2 regions of the Streptomyces sp. NPDC002845 genome follow, and region 1 is predicted to be linked to the other one. Evidence: riboswitches for the same ligand, from Rfam matches in the RefSeq annotation. Region 1 holds a riboswitch; the other holds the start of a gene.
The links. A riboswitch is a leader RNA that binds a small molecule or an ion and turns the genes downstream of it on or off. The one in region 1 is predicted to bind cyclic di-AMP.
Positions count from the first base shown of each region.

Region 2: it holds a riboswitch for cyclic di-AMP, as region 1 does, so the genes downstream of both, ACWD3C_RS00455 (NlpC/P60 family protein) here and ACWD3C_RS20005 (M23 family metallopeptidase) in region 1, are expected to answer to the same signal.

Region 1 is NZ_JBSFUU010000025.1:84,126-89,790, reverse strand. Features, by position in the region: gene ACWD3C_RS20025 (Glu/Leu/Phe/Val dehydrogenase dimerization domain-containing protein) at 1-14, shown strand, start outside; gene ACWD3C_RS20020 (TetR/AcrR family transcriptional regulator) at 58-690, shown strand; gene ACWD3C_RS20015 (SGNH/GDSL hydrolase family protein) at 988-1,773, opposite strand; partial or broken gene ACWD3C_RS20010 (DUF6250 domain-containing protein) at 1,915-2,109, opposite strand; gene ACWD3C_RS20005 (M23 family metallopeptidase) at 2,276-3,292, opposite strand; cyclic di-AMP (ydaO/yuaA leader) riboswitch at 3,297-3,456, opposite strand; gene ACWD3C_RS20000 (alpha-galactosidase) at 3,755-5,665, opposite strand, start outside.
Region 2 is NZ_JBSFUU010000001.1:113,484-119,148, reverse strand. Features, by position in the region: gene ACWD3C_RS00465 (M23 family metallopeptidase) at 1-206, shown strand, start outside; gene pcrA (DNA helicase PcrA) at 335-2,818, opposite strand; cyclic di-AMP (ydaO/yuaA leader) riboswitch at 3,193-3,363, shown strand; gene ACWD3C_RS00455 (NlpC/P60 family protein) at 3,373-4,545, shown strand; gene ACWD3C_RS00450 (hypothetical protein) at 4,583-4,936, opposite strand; gene ACWD3C_RS00445 (NlpC/P60 family protein) at 5,379-5,665, shown strand, end outside.

The DNA.
Region 1 (5,665 bases):
GCCGGTACGGGTGACGGCCGGCCATGCCGTTTTTCGGCAGCGCATTAGGGTTGTCACGTGGCCAGAGTGCGGTTGAGCGTGGCGGAGCGGCGTGAGGAGTTGCTGCGGGCCGCCATCGAGCAGATCGAGGCGCGGGGTGTGGCGGCGGTGCGGATCGCCGACGTGGCCTCGTCGCTCGGCGTGAGCAACGCGCTGGTGCTGTACCACTTCTCGACCAAGGAGAAGCTGGTCGCCGAGGCGTTCACATACGCGGCGGAGGACGATCTCGCCCATCTGCGCAAGCTGCTCGGTCGCCGTACGTCGGCCCTCAAGCGGCTGCGGGCGGCCGTGCGCTGGTACGCGCCGACCGGGCAGGCCAAGGGCTGGCGGCTGTGGATCGAGGGCTGGGCGGCGGCCCTGCGCGAGCCCGCCCTGCGGGAGGTCACACGCGACCTCGACCGGCGGTGGAAGGCCGCGATCACCGACGTCATCGCGGAGGGCGCCGCCGCCGACGAGTTCCGCTGCGCCGACCCCGCGGCCACGGCCCTGCGCCTGACCGCGCTCCTCGACGGCCTCGCCGTGCAGATGACGGCATACGAGGGCGCCCTCCCCCGGTCACGCGCCCTGGAGTGGGTCGACGAGGCCCTCGCGCGGGAACTGGGCCTGGAACGCGAGGCGTTGACCGCGACGGCAACGGCCACGAAGGGCTGAGGCGGCGCTCCGGGGAGGCAGGGCGCCGCCGGGCTCCTCGCGCGCGGCGATGCGGTGCGCAGGTCCCGTCCGACGGCAGCGGCGACACACCCCGCCCGGCGACACCGGGGCGAATGCCGCACCTTGATGAGTGCGCGCACAACCTACCGCCGCACAGCTCGCCAGCCAGGCCCCGGCGAATGTGGCCCTCTCGCGGAGAGCGTCACATTCCCCCGGCTGAACACTCCCTCGCAACGGCTTCGCCCACAGCGTCGCCGGAACCGGAGCAGTACCCGGTCCTCACCGCATCCGCGGTGATCAGACCGCTTCCCCGATCCTCGTCTTGATGTCGTCCGGGGACAGGTGTCCCTTCGCCACCACACGGTCCCCGGAGGACTCCCCGCGCAGCCGCCGCCCGATCCACGGCGCGAGGTACTCGCGCGCCCAGTGGATGTCGTCGCGGCGGACCTCCAGGGTCCCGCGCGGCGGCAGCGGAGGCCACGGCTGGTCCGGGTCGGCGGGGACGTCCAGGCCGAGCAGCTGGCCGGCCCGCAGCGCCACGCGTGTGTGCCCCTCGGGCGACAGGTGCAGCCGGTCGTCGTCCCAGGCACGCCGGTCCTGGATGGTCTTCAGCGACCACAGGTCCAGTACGGGACAGCCGTACCGGTCGGCGATGGCGCGCACATGCAGGTTGTACGTGGCGATCTTGCCGCGCAGATGCTTCAGCACGGGTACGCCACGGGTGTCGAAGCCGGTGGTCACCATGACGGTGCCGACGGACGAGGTGAGATCGGCGACCGCGCGTTCGAAGCGCTCGGCGACCTCGTCGGGGTCGGTGCCCGGCCGGATGATGTCGTTGCCGCCCGCGCAGAAGGAGACCAGGTCCGGTGCGAGCTCCTTGGCTTTCGAGAGTTGGTCCTCGACGACTTGGTCGAGCAGTTTCCCGCGCACGGCGAGGTTGGTGTAGTCGAAGTCGCCCTCGGGCCGCCGGTCGGCGAGGAGCACCGCGAACCGGTCGGCCCAGCCGACGAACGCCCCGTCGGGGCCGGGGTCGCCGACGCCCTCGGTGAAGCTGTCCCCCACCGCCACGTACGACCCGATCACTGATCTGCTGTCATTCTTCGAATCGTCTGCCACATCGGAACATGATTCACCTTTGGGTGTGAGCTACGCGACCGTAGGAAAGGGTTGACGCGCGGTGAGATAGGCCACTCGTCAAGTCTTGGCCAACTTGGAATACGGCCGTCAACTGCGCCAGACCCGGAAGCCCGTGATCCGGAAATGGCTCCACACCGTCCGGAAGGCGAAGTGCCCACTCGTGCAAGGCTCCTGGTCCACGTGGTCGAAGACCAGCCGTCCGTTGTTCCACCACTGGACGGTCGAGCCGTCCGAGACGATCCGGACGCGGTGCGGCTCGTTCGCGACGAGCAACGGCTCGGTTGTCGGCACATGCGTCACAGCCAGTGGCGCCGCATACGGGCTCTGCCCAAGGATCGGCCCGGACTTGTCCGCGCTCCTTCCCTCTTCCACCCCTCGGGGCCACGCGGAAACGCCGAAGGCCGGACCCCGGGGATCGTGGGGTCCGGCCTTCGGAGCGAGGTGAACGTCAGATGGTGACGCCCTTCGACCGCAGGTACGCCAGCGGGTCGAGGTCGGAGCCGTAGTCCGGGGTCGTACGGATCTCGAAGTGCAGGTGCGGCCCGGTGACGTTGCCGGTCGCGCCGGAGAGGCCGACCTGCTGGCCCGCGGACACGGACTGGCCCGCCGAGACGGAGATCGAGGACAGGTGGGCGTACTGGGCGTAGTAGCCGTCGGCGAGCCTGATGACGACCTGATTGCCGTACGCGCCACCCCAGCCCGCCGAGACGACGGCGCCCGCGCCGACGGCCTTCAGGCTGGTGCCGGTCGGGGCCGCGAAGTCGACGCCGGTGTGGTAACCGCTGGACCACATGCTGCCCGCGGTCTTGTAGGCGGTGCCCACGGTGGCTCCCTGAAGGGGGAGGCCGAAGCCCGAGGCGCCGACGGTGTCGGCGGTCTGAGTGGTCGACGTGGGGGAGGTCGGCTCCTCGGCCTTCTCCGACGAGGAGGACTTGGCCTTGGACTCGGCCTCGGCCTCGGAACCGGCGTTGGACTCGGCCTTCGCCTCGCTCGACGTGTTCGACGACCGGGTGGTCCCGGTCGGCGCGCCACCGCCAGTGGAGGGGGCCTTGCCGCCGAGCGTGAGCTTCAGGCCCGGGTGGATCAGCGACGGGTCGGCGCCGATCGCCTCACGGTTGTCCGAGTAGAGCTTCTTCCAGCCGCCGTTGACGTCCTGCTCCACGGCGATCTTCGAGAGGTAGTCACCGGCCCTCACCGAATAGGTCCGCGTGGACGCCTTCTTCGTGGCGGCGGGCTTCTCGGCGGCGCTCTCCGCGGCCTTCCGGGGCGTCGCCGACTTCTCGGTGGCGGCCTTCTGCGAAACCGAGGTCGTGCTCTGGGAAACCGCGGCCGCCGGAGTGGCGGCATTGGCTCCGGTGGCCCCGATCAGCGGAAGGGCGAGCGCGGCGCCGCCGGTTCCGGCAACGGCGATCGAGCGGGTGAAACGCTGGGACTTCGGACGGCGGTGCTTACCCTTCGCGGGCATGACGAATTCCTCTCCGGCGCCTGCGAGGTGAGCTGTCGGGTGCGGACTGGAGATGCCCGGCCGTGCTTGCGCACGACTTAACCCCTAGCCGTTCCGGAGACCGGAACAGGCGTCATACCTGTGGGTCCCCCGCTCCTGCCGTTCAGGGTCGGTCTGCGGCTCCGGTCGGCGGCAGGATTGGGCGTCCGTCCGGATTGAGGCAGAACGTAAGCGACTTGTGCCACTCGGGACAACCATTGGGATTTCCTGTGCGTCTCCTTCTGTGATCCATGCGCCTATTCACGGTCACCCTCCGTAAATGAGCGATCTTTACCTTTTCCTAACCACCCTGAAAGCGCGCACAAATTACGTGAGCATGGCGGCCACGCACGGTCACGAATATGACCCTGGTCACCCGGCATCGACTCAGTGCGGTTTATTCCAGGGCCAGTTGGAATTCAGGCTCCATTTCGGGCAGAACGCTCAGATGCGACGCAGGCGGATAACTGCCGCATCAAAGTCACCACGCAGCCCCGTCCGCAACCCGTGATGCAACAGCACCGCACCTCGGTGCACTTCGCCCGTTTCGCGGCACTCGTACGCTTCCGTCGGGTCGAGGCCGCGCAGCCGGAGCGGGGCGACCGGCTCTCCGTAGTGCTGGGCCTGGAGCCAGGCGAGGACGACGACCTCGTCGCCGAGGACGTACTGCACCGCGCTCAGCCCGCCGGCCGGCGGGCTGAGCCGGTAGAGGTCGCCGCGCTGTACGACCGGCCGGATCTCCTTGTAGAGCCGCACCCAGTCCCGGGCCTCGGCGAGCTCCTCCTCGCTCCACTCGGTGAGGTCGCCGCCGACGCCGAGCACCCCGGCCATGGCGCTCACGAACCGGAACCGCAGCGAGCTGACCCGGTCGTTGAGCTGCGTGTTCGGGCTGTCGGTGACCCAGGCCGCCATGACCCGCGCCGGGTGGAGCTGGCTGAAGCCGTGCTGGATGGCGAGCCGGTCGAGCGGGTCCGTGTTGTCGGAGGTCCACACCTGGTCCGTACGCGCCATGACTCCCAGGTCGATCCGGCCGCCACCGCCCGAGCAGGACTCGAAGGCGACCCCCGGGTGCGCGGCCCGCAGCCGGTCGAGGAGACCGTAGAAGGCGTGCACGTGCTCGACCCACAGCTTCTGCGGGTACGGCTCACCGGGCCAGCCCGCGTCCGTGAAGCAGCGGTTGAAGTCCCACTTCACGTAGTCGATGGGCGCGCTGGAGAGCAGCCCGTGGAGTTGCTCCCACAGGTACTCCTGAACGTCCTCGCGCGCGAGGTTGAGTACGAGCTGGTTACGCATCTCGGTCCGCCGGCGCCCCTGCTGGAACTGCGCCCAGTCGGGATGCGCCCGGTACAGGTCGCTGTCCGCGTTGACCATCTCGGGCTCGACCCAGATGCCGAACTGCATGCCGAGCGCGTGCACGTCGTCGGCGAGCGGCCCCAGCCCGGACGGGAAGCGGTCGGGGTTGGGCGTCCAGTCACCGAGCCCCGCCCGGTCGCTCGTGCGCGCCCCGAACCAGCCGTCGTCGACCACGAACAGCTCGACGCCCATGTCCGCGGCCCGCCGCGCCAGCGCCCGCTGCTGGTCCTCGGAGATGTCGAAAGTGGTGGCCTCCCAGGAGTTGAACAGCACCGGCCGGTCCTGGTCCGCGTCCGGGATGACGTACGCGCGCTGGTACGCGTGCCAGGCCCGGCTCGCCCCGCCGTACCCGCCGTCGCTCCACAGCCCCGCGAAGACGGGGGTGGTGAACGTCTCCCCGGCGCCGAGCCGCAGCAGGCCCGAGTCGTCGTATCCGGCGCCGCCGGTGATCTGCACGCCCGCGTCGGGGAGTTGGGCCACGGCGATCCGCCAGGAGCCCGACCAGCCGAGCGCGCACCCGAAGACCTCGCCGCTCTCCTCGGTCGCCTCGGTGTCGAGCGCGACCCATGGCAGGTGCTGGTGCCCGGTGTGCCCGCGCCGGCTGCCGATGACCTTCTCACCGTAGGTGAGGTCGGTGCGCACGAGCCGGGACTCGGCCGCCCAGCGCCCGTGCAGCTGGGAGAGCCGCCAGCCCTCGCGCGGCGGCAGCGTCCAGGTCGCGGAGTCGGCGCGCAGCAGCTCCACCGCGGCCGTCCCTTCGTTGGTGAGGGTCACCCGGCGTTCGACGACGTCGTCGCGCATCCGGTAGTGCAGGGTGATGCCGAGCCCGTCGTCGGCGAACCGCAGCCGCAGCTCGTCGTCCTCGGCCTCGTACCCCGCGAAGGTCCACTCGGTGCCGCGCCGCTCGTCGGTCCGTACGGAGAGAGCGGGCCGTACGAAGCGGTTGCCGCCCTCGACGGGGTACTCCTCGTGCCCGTCGAGCGGGGACTCGAAGGCCGAGGA
Region 2 (5,665 bases), on a different contig from region 1:
TGGACGGGACGGAGACGTGGTACTGCCACCTCTCCACGTACGCGGTCGTCTCGGGTACGACCGTCAAGGCGGGCGACACCATCGCGTACTCGGGGAACTCGGGCAACTCGACCGGCCCGCACCTGCACTTCGAGGTCCGGCCCATGGGCGGCTCGTCGATCGACCCGTTGTCGTGGCTGCGCAGCCACGGGCTCGACCCGACGTAAGCGAAAAGTCCGGCGCGGTACCGCGCCCCGTACGGGGCGCGGGGCTGTGTCGATATGCGGCTCCGCCGCGTGGGCGCGACCAGCCCCCACCGGCCCGCAGTTGCATCACCGCACTCCCAGCGGAGCGCCTAGAGCTTCTCCACCGGCGCGTACCGCAGCAGCAGCCGCTTCGGCTTGGTGTCCCCGAAGTCGATCGTCGCCTCGGCGTTCGCACCCGTGCCCTTGACGGCGACGACGGTGCCGAGGCCGAACTGGTCGTGGGTGACGCGGTCGCCGACGGCCAGGGACACCACCGGCTTCTCATTGGTGCGCCGGGTCGCGAAGCCGGACGCGCCCGAGGCCGACGAGCGGGAGCGGGAGGACGACAGCGAGGCGGCCACGCCCGACGCCGGGCCCGACGAGACCGGGGCGGTGGCCCCCGTCCGCTTCCACTCCAGGTGTGCCGCCGGGATCTCCTCCAGGAAGCGCGACGGCGGGTTGTACGAGGGCTGGCCCCACGCGCTGCGCATCGCCGACCGGGTGAGGTAGAGCCGCTCCCGCGCGCGCGTGATGCCCACGTACGCGAGCCGCCGCTCCTCCTCCAGTTCCTTGGTCTGGCCGAGGGCGCGCATGTGCGGGAAGACTCCGTCCTCCATGCCCGTCAGGAAGACCACCGGGAACTCGAGACCCTTGGCGGTGTGGAGGGTCATCAGCGTGATGACGCCCGCGCCGTCCTCCTCCTCGTCGGGGATCTGGTCGGAGTCGGCGACCAGGGCCACCTGCTCCAGGAAGTCGGAGAGCGTGCCCGCCTCGCCCTCCCCGCGCTCCTGTTCGAACTCCAGGGCCACGGCGGCGAGTTCCTGAAGGTTCTCGATACGGGTCTCGTCCTGCGGGTCGGTCGAGGCCTGCAACTCGGCCAGATAGCCGGTGCGTTCGAGGACCGCCTCCAGGACGGTCGCCGGGCCCGCGCCGGACTCGACGATCGTACGGAGGTCCTCCATCAGCGTGTTGAACCGCTTGACGGCGTTCGTGGAGCGCGCGGCCATGCCGTACGCCTCGTCGACGCGCCGGAGCGCCTGCGTGAAGCTGATCTTCTCCCGCTGGGCCAGGGCGTCGATCATCGCCTCGGCGCGCTCGCCGATGCCCCGCTTGGGCACATTGAGGATGCGGCGCATCGGGACCGAGTCCTCCGGGTTCGCCAGCACCCGCAGGTACGCCAGGACGTCCCGGACCTCCTTGCGCTCGTAGAAGCGGACGCCGCCGACGACCTTGTAGGGCAGGCCGACGCGGATGAAGACCTCTTCGAAGACACGGGACTGGGCGTTCGTACGGTAGAAGACGGCGACGTCCTTGGCCTTCGCCTCGCCCGCGTCCGTCAGGCGGTCTATCTCGTCGGCGACGAACTGGGCCTCGTCGTGCTCGGTGTCGGCGACATAGCCGGTGATCCGGGCGCCCGCGCCGGCGTTGGTCCACAGGTTCTTGGGGCGGCGGGACTCGTTGCGCTCGATGACGGCGTTGGCGGCGGAGAGGATCGTCTGCGTGGAGCGGTAGTTCTGCTCCAGCAGGATCGTCGTCGCGTCCGGGTAGTCCTCCTCGAACTGGAGGATGTTGCGAATCGTCGCGCCCCGGAAGGCGTAGATCGACTGGTCGGCGTCACCCACGACGCACAGCTCGGCGGGCGGGACGTCGTGCTCGCTGGGCGGGACGTCTACGGGGTGCTCGGAGGTGCCGACCAGTTCCCGCACGAGGGCGTACTGCGCGTGGTTCGTGTCCTGGTACTCGTCGACCAGGACGTGCCGGAAGCGGCGGCGGTAGTGCTCGGCGACGTCCGGGAAGGCGCGGAGCAGGTTGACCGTCGTCATGATCAGGTCGTCGAAGTCGAGCGCGTTGGCCTCGCGCAGGCGCGACTGGTAGAGCGCGTACGCCTGGGCGAGGGTCTTCTCGAAGCCGTCGGAGGCCTGGGCGGCGAAGTCCTCCTCGTCGATCAGCTCGTTCTTCAGGTTCGAGATCTTGGCGCTGAAGGACTTGGGCGGGAAGCGCTTGGGGTCGAGGTCCAGGTCGCGGCAGACCAGGGCCATCAGGCGCTTGCTGTCGGCGGCGTCGTAGATGGAGAAGGACGAGGTGAAGCCGAGCTTCTTGCTTTCCCTCCGCAGGATGCGCACGCACGCGCTGTGGAAGGTCATCACCCACATCGCGTTCGCGCGCGGGCCGACGAGCTGCTCGACGCGCTCCTTCATCTCACCCGCGGCCTTGTTGGTGAAGGTGATGGCGAGGATCTGCCCCGGGTGCACGTTCCGCTCGGCCAGCAGGTACGCGATGCGGTGGGTGAGCACACGGGTCTTGCCGGAGCCGGCGCCGGCCACGATGAGCAGAGGCGAGTCGGAGTGCGCGACGGCCGCGCGCTGGTTGTCGTTCAGCCCCTCCAGGAGCGCCGCCGCGTCGATGGCGGGGCGTGGGGCGCCGTCGCGGTAGTAGGCGTCCCGGTCCGGCGGCACGTCGAACTTCCCGCCGAACAGATCGTCCGGAACCGGCTCCGGTACGTGATCGTCCTCGGGCGGCGGCGGGGGTTCTTCCTCGTGGGCCCGCGGGGCCTTGAGGTCCGCCAGGAAGCTGTCGTCAAAGAGGCTGCTCATCGCTCTCCGAGTCTAGGCTGCTCCACTGACACCCCGCCGCCACCCTGGGAATCCGGCCGCTTTTCCTTGCGGGGCGGCGCTCAGCGGCGGGGGATCCTCCAGAGTCGGCCGCCCCGGGCGCCTCTCACCCTCAAGCGTCACACTGTCGCGGTCCGCAACCAAGCCACCTGAGCCCACTGCCAGATTGGGGCGAACATCACAAAACCCTACAAACATTCCTAGACCATCCAGAACCGGCCGCGGCCGCCACCGCTTCAAGATAAGGTCACGAAAACGTATCGGGCATATCGAACATCAACCTTCCCAGGGGCCACACGAGTTGGCTAGCGTGCTAAACAGGCCGTACGACCCCCACCGGCGAACGTCGCCGGGCCGTACTGCCTCCGCTGAGTCCGGTGCGCCCGCGTGGCAGCCGGAGCCGGGGACCCACCGACCTTGGGGTGAATCGACTCGGCTGCCGTCCGCGGCAGGAGTCGTAGGGCAAACCTTCCGAAGCACGCGCCCGAACCCGACAGCTAACTCGGTAGGCGGACAACGGAAGGAGTCGCTGCGCCATGGCGCCGCACCGAAAGCCGCGTCCTGCCCGCACAGGCATACGCACCCCCGCCCTCGCGACGGCCGCCCTCACCTCCGTGGCCCTGCTCTCGCAGACGGCCGACGCCGCTCCCTCGACCGACGACAAGCCGAGCCTCGAAGAGGTCGAGAAGAAGGTCGGCGACCTTTACCGCCAGGCCGGGTCGGCCACCGAGAAGTACAACGCGGTCAAGGAGAAGACGACCAAGCAGAAGGAGCGCGTCGACACCCTCCTGGACGACGTCGCCCAGCGCACGGAGAAGCTCAACGAGGCGCGGGAGAAGCTGGGTTCGTTCGCCGCCGCCCAGTACCGCACCGGCGCGGCCGACTCCGGCACGGCGACCTTCCTGCTGGCCGACAGTCCCCAGGACTACTTCGACCAGAACCAGCTGATGGATCGTCTGACCGAGCGTCAGAAGGAGACCGTCGACGAGTACATCACGCAGCAGGCCGAGACCGAGGAGAAGCGGCAGGAGGCGACCGAGAGCCTCGAAACGCTCACCGAGTCGCAGAGCACGCTCAAGACCACCAAGGCCACCGTCCAGGCGAAGCTCACCGCGGCCCGCGAACTGCTCTCGGAGCTCACCGCCGAGGAGAAGGCCCGCCTCGCGGCGATCGAGCGGAAGCAGCAGGAGGAGGCCGAGCGCAAGGCGCAGGAGCTCGCGGAGCAGCAGGCGGCGGCGCAGGCCGCCCAGACCGAGCAGCAGGAGACCACCAGCGCTCCCAGCGGCTCGGCTTCGACTTCAACGGAACCCAGCGCCTCCACCAGCACCGTGGCGGAGGACCCCACCTACGCCACCAAGGCCGCCAAGGCCCTCGCCTTCGCCCGCGCCCAGATCGGCAAGCCGTACGTCTGGGGCGCCACCGGCCCCGACTCCTACGACTGCTCCGGCCTCACCCAGGCCACCTGGAAGGCCGCCGGCGTCGACCTCCCGCGCACCACCTGGGACCAGGTCAAGGCGGGCACCACGGTCTCCCTCGCCGACATCACCCCCGGTGACCTGGTCTTCTTCTACGACGACATCAGCCACGTCGGCCTCTACATCGGCAACGGCATGATGATCCACGCACCCAAGCCCGGCACGTACGTCCGCGAGGAGTCGATCTTCTACGACGGGGAGTCGTCGATCCACAGCGTGGTGCGGCCGGCGTGACGTGAGACGGGCGTAGGCGCTCCGGGGGCTGCCCTCCTCAGGTCCACATCACCGCGATGAAGACGTTGGCCGTGGTCAGCAGCCCCACCAGCCCGAACAGGCCCTTGTCCACCTTCTCCTCGTCCCGTTTCACATACACGAGCCCGAGGATCACGACCAGCAGCGCCAGCTTCACTCCGACCTTGACGTTGTTGACGGTCTGATCGTCGGCCTGGTTGAGGCCGACGAGGACCACGCCGGTGACGAGCATGGTGAGCGCGCCGTGGAGCATCGCGGGGACGAAGCGGGCCGTGCCCTCGCCCATCGCCTTCATCTGGGTGAGGAAGCCGCCCAGGAGGGCGGCGATGCCGATGATGTGCAGGGCGACGAAGATGTGAATGAGTACGTCCATGGGGCGGAGCCTATTAAGGCCCCTGGCCGCTGTCCGACACCGGACCGGCCCCCGGAGAGTCCGCAGGGCCACCCCGAAAACTCGCATATATGCGCCCCATAGCACCGCACGGCCCCCCGATGTCCCGGAATCGCCGCATTGGTCATCGCACCGCGCGAAGTCGTCGGCGGCGGACCGGGATCACGGTCGTATGCGGTCACCCGGCGGTCCACCCGCGCCAGTTCCGTACAACGCGTCACGCCGCCGTCGCGGTCAGGTTTAGCGTCCTCCACCAGGTGACCGGCTCCCCACCGCCGCCCGGGCCAGGGGCGGCAGTCGGACACCCCGCCGAGAAGGTCCGGCGGCGTCCCGCTCCCCCTGTGCGGGCGCCGCCGGACGTGCAACCGCTCCCCCAGGCGGTCTGTGTGCAGACGGCGGCCGTACGAGAGGACGTGGAGTCCACGTGGCAGCGCACCGCAAGCCCCGACAGCGCTCGCTCAGCGGCAATACGGCCCGCACCGCCGCCACGATCGCCCTCGCGGGCGCGGCGAGTGCGACCGGCTTCGACGGAACCGGGCACGCCGAGCCCGAACTCACACCGACGCAGGTCAAGGCGAAGGTGAACAAGCTGTACGAGGAGGCGGAGGCCGCCACCGAGAAGTACAACGGGGCCAAGGAGAAGGCCGACAAGGCGCAGGAGCGGCTGGAGGAGCTGCGGGACGAGGCCGCGCGCCGCACGGAGGGCCTCAA